3 regions of the Paenibacillus sp. J22FR83 genome follow, and region 1 is predicted to be linked to each of the others. Evidence: riboswitches for the same ligand, from Rfam matches in the RefSeq annotation. Region 1 holds a riboswitch; each other region holds the start of a gene.
What was found. A riboswitch is a leader RNA that binds a small molecule or an ion and turns the genes downstream of it on or off. The one in region 1 is predicted to bind cyclic di-GMP.

Region 1 (4,854 bases):
GGCTCGTAGCTCTTACTTTTCGCATTATACAGCCCTTTATTGAATTTCAAGTCATTTCGATTAATAAGCAAAGTGATTTTCCCATCTACAGTCACTTGGTAGATCTGCTCTGCTGTCATTACAATGAACTTTCCGTTGGCGCCAATAAAGTTCACAGCTCCTTCAACAATCGCTTGAGCCTCTATCTCGAGACCTGTGTTCCCTAGCTTAGAAATATATCCGGTACTCATGCTGTAGGTGTATATCGCGTTGTCTTTGACCACCGATTTCAGTTGACTATTAGGTTCGATGTATGTTTTCGTTTCAAACTGTGATCCTCCGCCCTTTAGACTGGAATAAATGGCTCGGCCTCTCCCCCAATAAAACTTCTCCCCATCCAACGTTTCAAATATCGCTATACCAGTGCCATATTGCCCACTGTTTACATCCCATGGAACTGGCTTGAGAAAAGTAAAGTTATGAGTTACCATCTTCACTTCTGGTTCTAGTGAATAGGTGACCCCTCCTCCACGGATATACACGCGATCCAAAACTGGATTGTAATACAATTGACCGGGCAGATAGCTCCCATAAACGAACGTGTTTTTCCTAGGGATAGGAACCGGTAAATAACTATATTCTGAGACTTCTTCATACTCAAAATTTAATTTCGCGTCGATTCGGAATACAGTACTCGTGCGATCAGTATCCGGTTCGTATTTACTAATGATATAGCCGTCGTTGTTAGCGTAATTACGAAGCGAATAGATGTAACCATTTTTGTCCACAACCACGCTCAAAACCTGTGTAGCTCTAGCAACAATTTGACCGCCATCTGGATCTGGAATTATGTTGTCTACGGTCGGTGGAGAAAGCTTTACTCGTTCAGCTGCTGGAGTCGCTATGGCAACATTCGCAGTCAAAGTGATCGTTTGAAGTTGATCATTGTAAGTGACGATTTGACCGAGCTGCTCCGCAACGAATCGCAAAGGCACCATCGTCGTATCGTTCATTATCAATGCAGGTTGCTCCATGGCAACTACCCCTTTGCCAACTACTGCCTCCTTCGAGTTGATAGTTAAAAGGACAGTTTGAGAAGTGGTCGTGAGCGTAACCGTTCTTGTATCTCCATTCCACCCAATGTTTGCGCCTAGCGCCTCTCCAACAAACCGTAGTGGAACCATCGTCACGCCATTCACAAGTACTGGCGCACTTTGCAACTCGTAGGTGTTCCCTTTGACCATTGCCTTTACGTCCTGGAGCTTCAATACGATGGCTTCTCCACCTGTTTCTGCTTCAATATAAGAAGGCATGCTAGTGAGCAAGGTGACGAAACAACAAACGGATAAGAAAACCTGTCTTATTCTCATTATTAAACCTAGCCTCTCATACATGTTGGTTTCACTTACCAATAACTTCCACCAATTCCAAAGGCAACCCATCCGGATCTGCAAAAAATGTATACAAATTCCCGGTAATGGGATCCACACGTACAGGTTCAACCGAAATCCCTTTACTTTCCAACTCGTGTACACTTTGCTCCATATTCGCTACCACAAAGGCCAGGTGACGTAGTCCCCTAGCTTCAGGTTGATTTACACGCAACGGCGGATTCGGAAAAGAAAACAATTCAATTTCCTGTGCGGTATCCCCGATTCGTAAATCTAATTTGTACGAGTCTCTTTCAGCGCGATAAGTTTCGTGAATGACGGTGAGTCCCAGTAAATCCACATAGAAATGCTTGGATTTCATATAATTCGAACAAATAATTGCAACGTGATGCATGTGTTTTATGTCCATGGATTACTACCTCCTAACAAAGAAAAACCGCACGATGGGCTGCTCCCCCACTGCGGCTTATCCTCCTATTTTAACCTGCGATTTGCATCGTTTCAACGATTTTGCGTAATACCTCATCAGCTTGTGCATAGTCCACTTGGCAAGTCCCTGCAGCGTGATGCCCGCCTCCACCATTTTGCAGCATCAAATCACCAATGTTTGTTTGTGCGGTGCGATTGACGATGCTGTGCCCACAAGCGAATACGCAGTTTTGTTTGTTGCGGCCGTCCACGATCCAAATAGAGGTGTTTTGCTCTGGATACAGTGCGTAGATCATGAAGCGATTCCCTGGATAGATCGTCTCCACATCGCGAAGATCCGTAATAACGACATTCCCCTCTACCCGTGTATAGGTTTGAAGCATGTCGCGATATAGCGCATCCAGTTCAAAGTAACGAGCTACGCGCTCTTTGACATCGGGCAATTCCATAATCTCGTCAACTGATTTCGTTGCGCAATGCTCAACGAGATCCTCCATCAACTGATAGTTGCTGATCCGATAATCCCGATAACGACCTAAACCCGTTCGTGCGTCCATGATAAATGATAGCAAATCCCAACCGCTCGGATTCAAAATATCCTCTTTGCTAAATTGCGCAGAATCCGCTTTATCTACACCTATCATAATATCGTCGATATCGCCGAACGTATCTTTGCCGCCATAGTAATCATAGACAACGCGCGCTGCGCTTGGAGCAAGGCGAGTTTCACCTTTGAATGTTACAGACTCCCCCATCCGAGTAAGTTCACTGGAATGGTGATCGAACCATAAGCCACATCCAGCGACATAAGGCACATTGGCCAAAATATCATTCTCTGTAACTTCTATTAAGCCGTCTTGCATATCTTTGGGATGGACAAATTTCATTTCATCCACCATGTTTAATTGTTTGAAGAGCATCGCGCATACTAAACCATCGAAATCGGAACGTGTGATCAATCTCATGCCTTGCATCCCCTTCACCTAGTCCTTAAGAACTACGAATATGTATTGGTCATATTATATCAGCTAGTGTTGATTGATGACAATGAGAAAATCATCAGGCAATCGGATATTGGATCTTCCTTACTCGAAAAAAAAGAGCGATTCACCTAGATAGGTTGAACCGCTCTCAATTTGGATGATAGACATTGTAAAAGTCTTGTGACAAACCCTTCAATTTGAGCCATTGGAGGCATTTTCACAGAAAGCTTCACTTCGCCTTTCCAGTAGAAAATCAAAATACTGTTGTTTCTACCGTGAAACATTTCAACATCCCAACAAGCTTCGTTCAATGCGTATTCTTCCCGGTTAATCATAAGTTTAGGTCCATCCGTGGATGGCACCAAACGCGCAACATGGTTACCGCATAACGATATTGCTTTCTGTTCATCCTGCAATTTTTCTTCCGATTTCATGCCGCTAGGGCCTCCTTTGTTCGTGTCATTCCATTTGTTCCATTTGCTTCGCTATGACAGAGAAAAAAACCCCACCGTAGTGAACCGACTAGAGGGGTTCTAAAGTGAATTCCCAATCGTTCGGCGGCTGGCTGGCTGCTTGTCCTTGGCAGGAAAAGTAAGGCCCCTGTAGCTTTGCGTCACTGGCTTTCGCCAGCTTTGCCTTTGTCGAGATGACATGCACAATCTTTGAGATGGAGCTTTTATAAGCGTACTTGTTATACTCTCAAGAATAAGGGATGACGATTTGAAATCGAATAGTTCCGAGGAACTATTTTTACGAAATCCATCAAAATATTTGCATTTTCGACGATATTTTCACAGATCTTTGACGTTTCGTGCCTCTCCAATAGAAAATCGATCCAATTAACGACAAAATTGCTATTACTAGGAAAAGCGTGCTGCCACCATAGGATACCAATAAAAAGCCGCCAATCCATGGACCCATAAAGTGACCGATATTCGTTAACGTTTGAGCACCATAGTACGTTCCACGCATATGTTCTGGAGCTAGCTTATCTATTAGCATATTCGCGGCAGGATAGTTCAGAATTTCACCAAATGTGAAAATCCCCATGGAAATAATCATCCAGATCAAGGAGTGTGAGAAAGCGAAGCCAATATCACCTAATGCGAACATGAGATTGCCAACAACAATAGCCGTTAAGGGTGAGTACTTCTCCGCCCATTTCCCGAGTGGGATCTGCATGGCAATGACGACAATCGCATTGGCGCTCATGAGTATGGCAAACATTTTGACCCCATTAGCAAAGTCCCGTTGTAAGTACTGCGATAACGTCACCATTACCTGTGAATAACCAATAGCTCCAATAATGCCTCCAATGATGTACAAACGGAAGGTCATGTCCTTGCGAATGACATCTATGGCCGAACGGAAAGTAATGATGGCTTTCTTCTCGCCTTCGATCTTCTTAATTCCGAATTTAATGAGAAGAGCATAAAGGGTCACACCATAGATCAAATAAATTGTCCCAGTCAGCAGGAAAGGCAGAGCACCGTTCATTGTCGCAAAGAACGCTCCCAGCAATGGACCGACAGCTACACCAACGTTAATCGCCATATAGCGAAGGGAGAATACCTGCATTCTTTTGGACGGTTCCGTTAAATCTGCCATAAGTGCTTGCGACACAGGTTCATAGAATGAGCGGCACAATCCATTAAGCATATTCAGCAGCATAAATAGAACCGGTAATTTAACAATACCGAAGCCTAGGAATACGAATCCCCATCCAAAGAGAGCCGCTAGCATAATCACTCGACGACCAAATCGGTCTGACAATGTACCGCCGATAAAACCGCCAAACGTTCCAGCTAATGCTCCCATTCCAATGACAATACCAATAAGTCCAGGACTCATAGTAGAGTGCTTCGCCAAGTAGATAGCTAGGAACGGTAAACTCATAGAAGAGGCAGCCCGAGCCATGACCGTACCTAGAAGAAGCGTATGTACGATAGGATGATAGGTTTGAAGAAATTGACGCATACGATTCATAGACGATGACTCCTCTCGCTGGCACAGTAATTACCCAATGGTTAATTAACAACCGAATTCCAATTATACACGAAAATAGCGAATTG
Region 2 (4,854 bases), on a different contig from region 1:
GAGCAAGTTGGTTACGAAAACCCACGGCATTTTTTCAAAGTATTTAAAAAATTCGAGAACATTACGCCTGGACAATTCAGGCTTGAAAGTTCTTCTTTTTGAATCTATTTTTTAATTCTTGGCATTTGTTGTAGAATGACATTATACATAAACCTTTTAGGGGAATAGCTATTTGATTGGAGCAAAATAATGATCTATCCAAATTTAGAGCAATGCTTAGCCGATTTAGAAAAGAATGGACATTTGGTTCGTATTCATGAAGAAGTGGATCCTGAACTTGAGATGGCAGCCATACATTTGAAAGTTTATGAAGCTGGTGGCCCAGCCTTATTATTCGAGAATGTTAAAGGGTCTAAGTTCCGGGCGGTATCCAACCTTTTTGGTACAGTAGAGCGCAGCAAATATATATTTCGAGATACTTGGGATAGCGTGAAAAACGTAATTTCTTTACGAAACGATCCCCTGAAGGCACTGAAAAGCCCACTCAAACATATCGGGACGGGACTTGCTGCTTGGAAAGCTTTGCCGATAAAAATAACCAGTGGTCTTCCAGCTGATTTTGAGGAAATCAGCATTATGGACCTTCCACTCATCAAACACTGGCCAGAGGATGGCGGTGCATTCGTCACCCTGCCCCAAGTATATTCCGAAGATCCTGAGAAACCAGGAATTATGAATTCTAATCTCGGGATGTATCGGATTCAACTAAGCGGGAACGAATATGAATTAAATAAAGAGATCGGCTTGCATTATCAGATTCATCGCGGCATCGGTGTCCATCAGGCAAAAGCTACAAAGCAAGGGGCCCCTTTAAAAGTAAGCTGTTTCATTGGTGGGCCGCCAGCGCACACATTGTCTGCCGTAATGCCCTTGCCGGAAGGCATGAGTGAGATTACATTTGCAGGCTTGCTCTCAGGGCGCCGCTTCCGCTATAGCTATGTTGATGGCTATTGTATTAGTCATGATGCTGATTTTGTTATCACAGGGGAAATATATCCTGGTGAAACCAAGCCCGAAGGCCCCTTCGGCGATCATTTGGGCTACTACAGCCTTACACATCCTTTTCCTCTAATGAGAGTTCACAAGGTATATGCCAAGAAGAATTCAATCTTCCCATTTACTGTTGTGGGCAGGCCACCTCAAGAGGATACATCGTTCGGAGCACTCATTCATGAACTCACAGGCGATGCAATTAAGCAAGAAATTCCAGGTGTCAAAGAAGTTCATGCCGTAGATGCTGCGGGCGTCCACCCTCTGCTCTTTGCAATTGGTAGCGAACGGTACACACCTTATCAACAAGTCAAGCAGCCAGCAGAGTTACTTACGATAGCTAATCGAATTCTAGGAACGGGACAAGTTAGCTTAGCCAAATACTTATTCATCACAGCTGAAGAGAATCAGCCTTTGGATGCTCACAATATCGAGCAATTCTTAACTTACATAATGGCTCGAATAGACCTTCATCGGGACCTTCATTTTCATACCAATACCACTATCGATACATTAGATTACTCCGGTACAGGTCTAAATAGCGGCAGCAAGGTTGTATTCGCAGCAGTCGGTGATACAAAAAGGGATTTGTGCTTAGAAGTTCCCGGCATCTTCAATGAAATATCAGGGGTCCATCATGCGCATTTGGTGATGCCAGGAATCGTCGCGATTCAGCTTTCCGAATTTAAAAATTACGATGAGACACAGGTTGAAATGAAAGATTTATGCGAAGCTATTGGAGCAAGGGGGTCACTCCCATCTTGTCCATTGATTATCGTATGTGATGACAGCCATTTTATGGCCGAGTCCATTAACAATTTCGTATGGGCTACGTTCACACGTTCCAATCCTTCCCATGATATATATGGCGTGAACAGTTTCTATGAAAATAAACATTGGGGTTGCGATAATGTTGTGCTTGATGCACGAATTAAATCGCACCAAGCGCCTCCATTGATATTGGATCCAGCGGTTGAAAAAAGCATCATGCGATTTTTTGCCAAAGGCGCAAGTTTAGCATCCATTCAAAATAAGTAATCAACAAAAACAGCATCACAACCTTAGGGATTGTGGTGCTGTTTCTGTTATTCTCAGAGTCGAGTCGCCAGATAGATCCCTACTGGATTGATAGCAGCCACACACTAACACTTTTATATTTAGGAGCAGACTGATGCAATATACCTAAGTCACCAGCGATATTACGATACTTAAGTATGGCCTGAAAGTCGCATATTTGACACTTGTTTACAATACATATATACAAATAGTATTTACAGAAATGTATTGTTAACTTATAATAGTCATAATTTGTAATAGTAATATTTTGTAAGTAGTAACTGTAAAGGGCAAACTTATCGAAAGGTAAGGGCGCAAAGTTATGGGCCTAAAGCTTCGAAGCTATGGCTGCCAAACCGCCAGTTTGTGATAGTAAGCCTATCCCGAACATTTTGGGATAGGCTTTTTTTCTGCCTCTATCCCTACTGAGTTTCAAAAAATGTCGAAAAATGGGGGATATTCACAGATTATAGCGTTTTACATCAAAACAAATAGCATCTAAGGAGTGTAATTAAATTGAAGACCAAGAACTATTTCGGCAAAAACCTTTTATTCTCGATGTTAAATTTGCTAGTCATCGGGGTAGTGCTTATTTCCATCAGCGCTTATTTTCAGAATCGAATTTTAACAGATACGTTGAGAGAGCAGACCCATAATATGACATCCGTGTGGTCACAAGGCATTACCTATAAAGACGTCAAGGGTGCACTAAGCGATAAAAGCTATGAAGCAAGCGAACAGCAACGATTAACCAAGCAATTTGATAGTTACACTGCCTTTAATGCCAATGTAGCGCAAGCTTACATATTTGGGGTTGAGTTAGCAGATGGGAATAAAACATCGTTGATTTCGTTCCCGAGTCACGTTGTTACAGCTTTTAAAGAAGCAGGTTTGAACATCGGAGATATGTATGAGCAACCGAAAGAGATCGCCAACGGTTTAAAAAGCATGTTGAAAACCAAAACCGAGACCTTCACTTCATACTATAAAGATGATTACGGCACATGGGTCAGCGTTCTTTATCCAATTATTGACGATAGTGGCAATGTTGCAGCTTACTTTGGCGTGGATGTAGACGCTAAAGTAATTCCCGATGCTCAAAAATCGTTCCTCCTGCGTTCGATCATATTACTCTTAATCGCCTTGGTGATTTGTGGCGGGGCGCAATATTGGGTGGCAAGAAGAACACTTATGCCGATCAACCAATTAATGCGAGGCATCGAACAAGCTTCTAACGGGAAATTCAATTTCACCTTGGAGGAAAACGGCGGTTTCGGCGAATTAAATCAGAAATTCAATATGATGCTTTCTAACATTCGCGGAATATTATTAAGTATTAAACAAACAGCTTCAAATGTATCCGACGCTTCCAACGAACTGTTCAGCATTACGGAAGACAATCGTCACAGTATTGAGCTGATCACAACAGAAATTAGAGATATGAATACGCATGTTGACCAGCAAAAAAATTCTACAGAAGAATGCGGACGATCCGTTGAAGAAATTGCAGCTTCTTTGCAAGTCATTGCTCAAAACGCGACCGAAGTTGCCACTGCTTCTCATGCTATGAAAAATCTGTCCGAAGAAGGCAATATGGCTGCTCAAACGATCTCGGATCAAATGGGACGCATCAATACGAACTCGATTTCTACCGCAGATACAATCAAGCTCCTTGAATCGAAATCAGAAGAGATTGGTAGTATTCTCAACCTCATTAAGGACTTAACTGCTCAAACCAATCTACTTGCATTGAACGCAAGTATTGAAGCTGCTCGGGCAGGCGAACATGGCAGAGGGTTCGCAGTTGTAGCTGCTGAGGTTCGTAAGCTTGCTGATCAATCAAAAAATTCGACAAGTCAGATTGAAACGCTTGTTGCCGACATTCAATCAGAGACGCACAACACAGCTACATTCGTAGCACAAGGTACCAATGAGACCCTAAAAGGATTGGAGATTGCCAAAAACACTGGAGAATCCTTTACTAATATTTTGGATGCATCGCAGGTCGTGTCGAATCAAGTTATCGATATTTCATCCGCTACCCAAGAAATGTCTGCAAGTACAGAGCAAGTGACTGCCATGATGGGAGAATTGGGAGGAATATCAAGAAAAACAGCGCACAGTACTAACAAAATTATGGAGTCGGTTCTGACGCAGGAATCATCCTTACAAAGCATTTCAACTTTCGCCAGCAATCTCTCAACGGTTGCAGTGGAATTAAGTGATATGGTAGGCAAGTTTGATATAGAGATGAAGTGAATAAACGAATAGGAATTCCGGATTACATGGCGGTTAACGCCCTGTAATCCGTTCCAATATAATCGTTCACATATAGAGGAGAGTGACCATGCTGAATCTCGTCAAAGAAAAACCGTCCATTTACAGTGAAATCAACCATACGGACGAAGCCTACCCAGCAACAGAAACGATATCCTCCATCTTTCGGCACGTCGCAACAAGGTATGCAAATAAAGTTGCAATCTCCCATGGTGACATTGACATTCGTTACGCTGATTTGTTCACAAAAAGCTCGCAAATTGCCAACGAATTGACCAATGCCGGCTGCCGTAAAGGCGATTTTGTTGGTATTTATATGGAGCGCAGTCCCGAAACCGTTATCTCCATTCTTGGCGTATTGCGTATGGGCGGTATCTATGTACCTATTGACCCGGAGCATCCGATTGAACGCAATCGGTACATCGTACAGAACGCTAGTTGCAAACAATTGATCATCAAGAAGAGCCATACTGAAACCGCTGCAGAGTTATGTCTTGCTTTAGGTATCGACACCCCGATTTCGATTGAAAA
Region 3 (4,854 bases), on a different contig from region 1:
CCAGTGCCGAGGACCATTGGTTCTTTACAGCGTGGAACCCAACTAACTCCATCCGTTTTGTAACAGTTGCCGTCATTGCTAAACTTAAACCATAATACTGACAACTATGTGCCCATAAGTGGCGCATTTTTTTTGTTCTGTGGTAATTGCAGATGGAGCTAGTTATAAATTGGTTGACGATCAGAGGGAGCAACTTGCTTAAGTGGCTCCTATTTATTTTTTTCGCGGCTATTAAAAAAGCTCAGTTGAATTAGAGCTACAGTCAACAATAGTTTTGGGATGAGACTTGTTCAAACTGTATGCTTAGGATTCTGAGTGAAACAAAAAAACCTTGATATATCAAGGTTTTTTTGTCAACTATGACGCGCCCGATACGATTCGAACGTACGACCTACAGTTTAGGAAACTGTTGCTCTATCCTGCTGAGCTACGGGCGCATAGTATCGTCATTCTAACATGAGATGTTTTAGAGGTGCAACCATTTTAGGCCATAGACAAGGAAGATATTGTTTATTTAAGCAAGGAATGTACATAGTGGGTAAAGAATAATAAGAACATTCAACGCTTACCTGTTCGTAACCAATAGAAAGAGGGTGCCTTATGGAGAAACGACCTGTCATTCAACTTGCCAAGACTAGAATTGAAATCGCACTTGATGTTATTTCTCTGCTCGCAATCCTAAGTATGATCGCATATGTCGCCTACGAATGGCGCGATATGCCGGAGCGAATGCCGATGCATTTTAACGGAAAAGGGGAGATTGATGGTTGGGGGAACAAAATGAGCCTAATGGCCTTACCACTCATAGGTGTTATCATCTATGTTGGCCTAACGCTCCTAAGCAAAATCCCTCACGTGTATAATTACCCATCTCCAATCACGGAGCAGAATGCTCGTAGACAATATCAGAATGCGCGTTTGCTCATCCATAGTATGAAGACGATAATCCTTATTCTGTTCGCGTTCATTGAATGGTCGATTATCCAGAGTGCAAAAGAAGGCACCGCGGAGCTTAATGGTTGGGTGCTAGGCCTCCTCCTGTTGCTGCTCTTTGCCACGATTATCTTCTTCATCGTACGTTCCATACAATTAAAGTAAGGGAGGCACACCGAAATGACGGTTTATGTTGGTTTTCTACGCGGAATTAATGTAGGTGGCAAGAACAAGATTAAGATGGCCGACTTGAAAAAGACGTTAGAAGCCTTAGGATTAGCACAAGTACAGACCTATTTGCAAAGTGGCAATGTGCTGTTCCAATCGGAGGATTCAAGAGAAACACTATGCCCGCGTATTGAAAAAGCCATCAGTGATGCGGTAGGTGTAGCGCCTACTGTAATATTGCGTACTGCGACGGAGCTAGATGACCTTGTAAGGAACTGCCCCTATGACGCAGAGGCGCTATCCGAAGGGGAGAGCATTCAAATCTCTGTGCTTACAGAAGAAGCCCCGCAGACTTTCACCGACATCTTATCCAAGGGACAGAGTGAGGTCGATGAATATCGAATACGAGGCTGTACGATCTATTATCTGTTTCGGCAAAGTGTGCTGGATTCGAAGCTAGCGGGTAACATCCAGAAGCTTGGGAACCAAACCACGACGCGTAACTGGAATACGATGAGCAAACTGGCAGAGATGGCGGGGCTATACAAGTAATAAGCAGCCAAAAGGACTAAAGTCCTAAACTTTCCCCCGTAATTTTCGAAAAAACTGCGTTAACATCGTGGAACACTCCTCTTGCAAAACGCCGCTAACGACATCGACCCGGTGATTGAACCGATCTTCCTGTAACAAATTCATTAACGTGCCGGCACAGCCAGCCTTCGGATCAACAGTACCGTAAATAACTTGAGGCACGCGCGCTTGCACGATCGCACCTGCGCACATCGGACAGGGCTCCAAAGTTACATAGAGCTGGCAATCCAGGAGACGCCAAGCCTGCAAATGCTCGCTTGCTTGTTTAATGGCAATTAACTCTGCATGGGCAAGAGGATCCAGGGTTGTTTCGCGTAAATTATGGCCACGGCCAATGATTTGACCTTGATGGACGACAATGGCGCCGATCGGAACTTCACGGATGGCTTCCGCTTTCAGAGCTTCATGGATCGCTTCTCTCATCCAAGGAATATGTTGATCCACAGGGGGACACCTCGCAATAATAGTTTATCCACATGTGAATAGAAATCCGAACAAGCATTCGTTGTTAACAAGCTGTGGATAACAATGTGGATAAGTTATAAACCTGTGGATATTCAATTCCACTACACATTCATACAATAAAAACATTGCTCATGCAAGGATTTTAGTTGAAAGAAGTGCATGAGCTACGTATAATGATGATAGAAGTGGGTCTTTTAGACCAGTTTGGACGAAAAATAGAGCATCTAGACTAGTAATGGTATATCTATATATGAATAGCAGGGTTCGACAATGGCAAACTTGCTGAAAGGCAAGGACGCAAAGCTGAGGGTCTACGGTTCTTATGAACTATGGCAGCCTGGTTACCGAAAATCGATGCTTTAGTGATTGCGGTGAGAGGCTGTCCCTGTGTGGGGCAGTCTTTTTTGCGTGGTATAATGCTGTGAATCCTAGGTTTAGGGAGGGTGAAGAGAGCATGACGATGAAGCAGGATGCTTTGAAGCGATATGGGAGTAAAGAAGGATATGATGCAGAGGTATTAATCGATTGCCGAGCTGTGGTCGCGAAGGATGATTTCGTGTCGACAGGTATTCTTACCTATGCGCAAGGCGATATCATGGAGGTCGAACTGCCGGAGTATGAAGTATTTCAACTTGGAGACAAGATCAAAATGACGTTATATACGAAATCAGGTCTATTCGTCTTTCAATCGACAGTCGTAGCTAGAGAGCCTGGTTCACTGATCGTGATCAATCCACCTGAGAATCGAAAGAAGTTTTCGGAGAAGCGGGAATTCCCGCGGGTCGATGTAAAGAATGTAGGTTCCATAGCAGGTTTTCAAAATATAACGCAAAAAGAGCAGCATCATTTGGAAAATCCGATTCACATTTCGATATCCAACATTTCCATGAGCGGAATTGGGTTTATCATTAATGATAATTCGATGATCGACGGGATTCTTCATAAAAAATGTAAGTTGCAAGTCGAGCTGGATTTAGGGTTTGACATGCTGTGCAGGTTGGAAATTATAAGGAAGGAAAAGCAAGAAGACGGCTACTACTACGGTGCCAGCTTCGAGAGCGTTCCTGCGGAACAAAGCAATGCCCTGCGCGGGTTTATTCTACGGAATCAGGTCCAATCCTACTACGAACAGAAGCGGGATGAAGAGTTCAAAAAAGCAATGGAAAAAAAGTCTGCAGCCAATCAATAGCTTGCAGGCTTTTTTTTGCCCGCTAAGTACTATATAATAAGAAGGATGATTTTCGAAAATTAAGGAGTTGTAACGACAATGGCTTTGAAAGCAGGTATCGTCGGTCTACCGAACGTAGGAAAATCGACATTGTTTAATGCAATTACACAGGCGGGGGCAGAATCTGCGAATTATCCGTTCTGTACGATTGATCCGAATGTTGGGGTAGTTGAAGTACCAGACGAGAGATTGCAGAAGCTGGTAGAAATCGTAGTGCCTAAGAGCATCGTGCCGACGGCCTTCGAATTCGTTGACATTGCGGGTTTGGTTAAGGGTGCGAGCAAAGGCGAGGGCCTTGGGAATAAATTTCTAGCACATATCCGTGAAGTTGATGCGATTGTGCATGTTGTACGTTGTTTTGAGGATGATAATATTACTCACGTTTCTGGAAAAGTCGATCCGATTGGCGACATTGAGACGATTAATCTTGAATTGATTTTGGCAGACATTGAGTCGGTTGAGAAAAAGATCGAGCGTTCACGCAAAAACCTCAAAGGCGGCGACAAGAAAGTGGTAGCTGAAGTGGAGTGTTTGGAACGAATCAAGGAAGCCTTATATAATGATAAGCCAGCACGCAGCTTGGATTTGTCGGATGACGAGCGCCTGCTAGTTCGCGACTTGCATTTGCTGACGATGAAGCCGGTTCTTTACGCGGCAAACGTAAGTGAAGATGAAGTTTCAACAGCAGACGATAATGCATACGTTAAAATTGTGAAGACATTCGCTGAAAGTGAAAACAACGAAGTTGTTTCCATCTCTGCGAAGGTTGAATCCGAGATCGCTGAACTGGAAGACGAAGAAAAAGCGATGTTCCTGGAAGAGTTGGGACTTCAAGAGTCCGGCTTGAATAGATTGATCAAAGCAGCGTATCGCAAGTTAGGTTTATACACGTACTTTACAGCAGGTGTTCAAGAAGTTAGAGCTTGGACGATCCGTAAAGGAACGAAGGCTCCTCAAGCGGCTGGTGTGATTCATACGGATTTCGAACGTGGATTTATTCGTGCAGAGGTTGTATCTTATAACGATTTGGCTGCTGCTGGATCGATGGCGGGTGCGAAAGAAAAAGGCCAAGTACGCCTTGAAGGTAAAGAGTATGTAGTGAATGACGGCGACGTTATGCATTTCCGTTTCAACGTTTAATTACTTACAAAAACAAGAAAGGAGTGATCCCCTATGTTGGATCGACTTCAGTCCATTGTGGACCGCTATGAGAAACTAAGCGAGTTATTGTGTGACCCGGATGTAACGAGTGATACGAAGAAACTAAGAGAGTATTCCAAAGAGCAATCGGATCTTCAAGAGTCTTACGATGCTTATAATGAGTATAAAAGTGTGAGCGAACAGCTAGCTGATGCGAAAGTAATGCAGAATGAGAAGCTGGACGATGAGATGCGCGAAATGGTCAAAATGGAGATCGAGGAGCTGACCGAGCAATCGGCTAAGCTAGAAGAACACCTTCGCATTCTGAT

Region 2: it holds a riboswitch for cyclic di-GMP, as region 1 does, so the genes downstream of both, AC58PV_RS02015 (methyl-accepting chemotaxis protein) here and AC58PV_RS33165 (hypothetical protein) in region 1, are expected to answer to the same signal.
Region 3: it holds a riboswitch for cyclic di-GMP, as region 1 does, so the genes downstream of both, AC58PV_RS27410 (PilZ domain-containing protein) here and AC58PV_RS33165 (hypothetical protein) in region 1, are expected to answer to the same signal.

Annotation. Positions count from the first base shown of each region.
Region 1 is NZ_JCAUAM010000030.1:26,708-31,561, reverse strand. It holds gene AC58PV_RS33180 (copper amine oxidase N-terminal domain-containing protein) at 1-1,349, opposite strand, end outside; gene gloA2 (SMU1112c/YaeR family gloxylase I-like metalloprotein) at 1,381-1,779, opposite strand; gene AC58PV_RS33170 (exopolyphosphatase) at 1,850-2,764, opposite strand; gene AC58PV_RS33165 (hypothetical protein) at 2,911-3,216, opposite strand; cyclic di-GMP riboswitch class I at 3,336-3,429, opposite strand; gene AC58PV_RS33160 (MDR family MFS transporter) at 3,545-4,768, opposite strand.
Region 2 is NZ_JCAUAM010000001.1:606,175-611,028, forward strand. It holds gene AC58PV_RS02005 (response regulator) at 1-102, shown strand, start outside; gene AC58PV_RS02010 (UbiD family decarboxylase) at 190-2,028, shown strand; cyclic di-GMP riboswitch class I at 2,326-2,410, shown strand; gene AC58PV_RS02015 (methyl-accepting chemotaxis protein) at 2,563-4,305, shown strand; gene AC58PV_RS02020 (amino acid adenylation domain-containing protein) at 4,394-4,854, shown strand, end outside.
Region 3 is NZ_JCAUAM010000017.1:138,854-143,707, reverse strand. It holds gene AC58PV_RS27435 (hypothetical protein) at 1-95, shown strand, start outside; tRNA gene AC58PV_RS27430 (tRNA-Arg) at 364-437, opposite strand; gene AC58PV_RS27425 (DUF1648 domain-containing protein) at 601-1,098, shown strand; gene AC58PV_RS27420 (DUF1697 domain-containing protein) at 1,114-1,653, shown strand; gene tadA (tRNA adenosine(34) deaminase TadA) at 1,678-2,136, opposite strand; cyclic di-GMP riboswitch class I at 2,420-2,506, shown strand; gene AC58PV_RS27410 (PilZ domain-containing protein) at 2,612-3,346, shown strand; gene ychF (redox-regulated ATPase YchF) at 3,425-4,525, shown strand; gene prfA (peptide chain release factor 1) at 4,559-4,854, shown strand, end outside.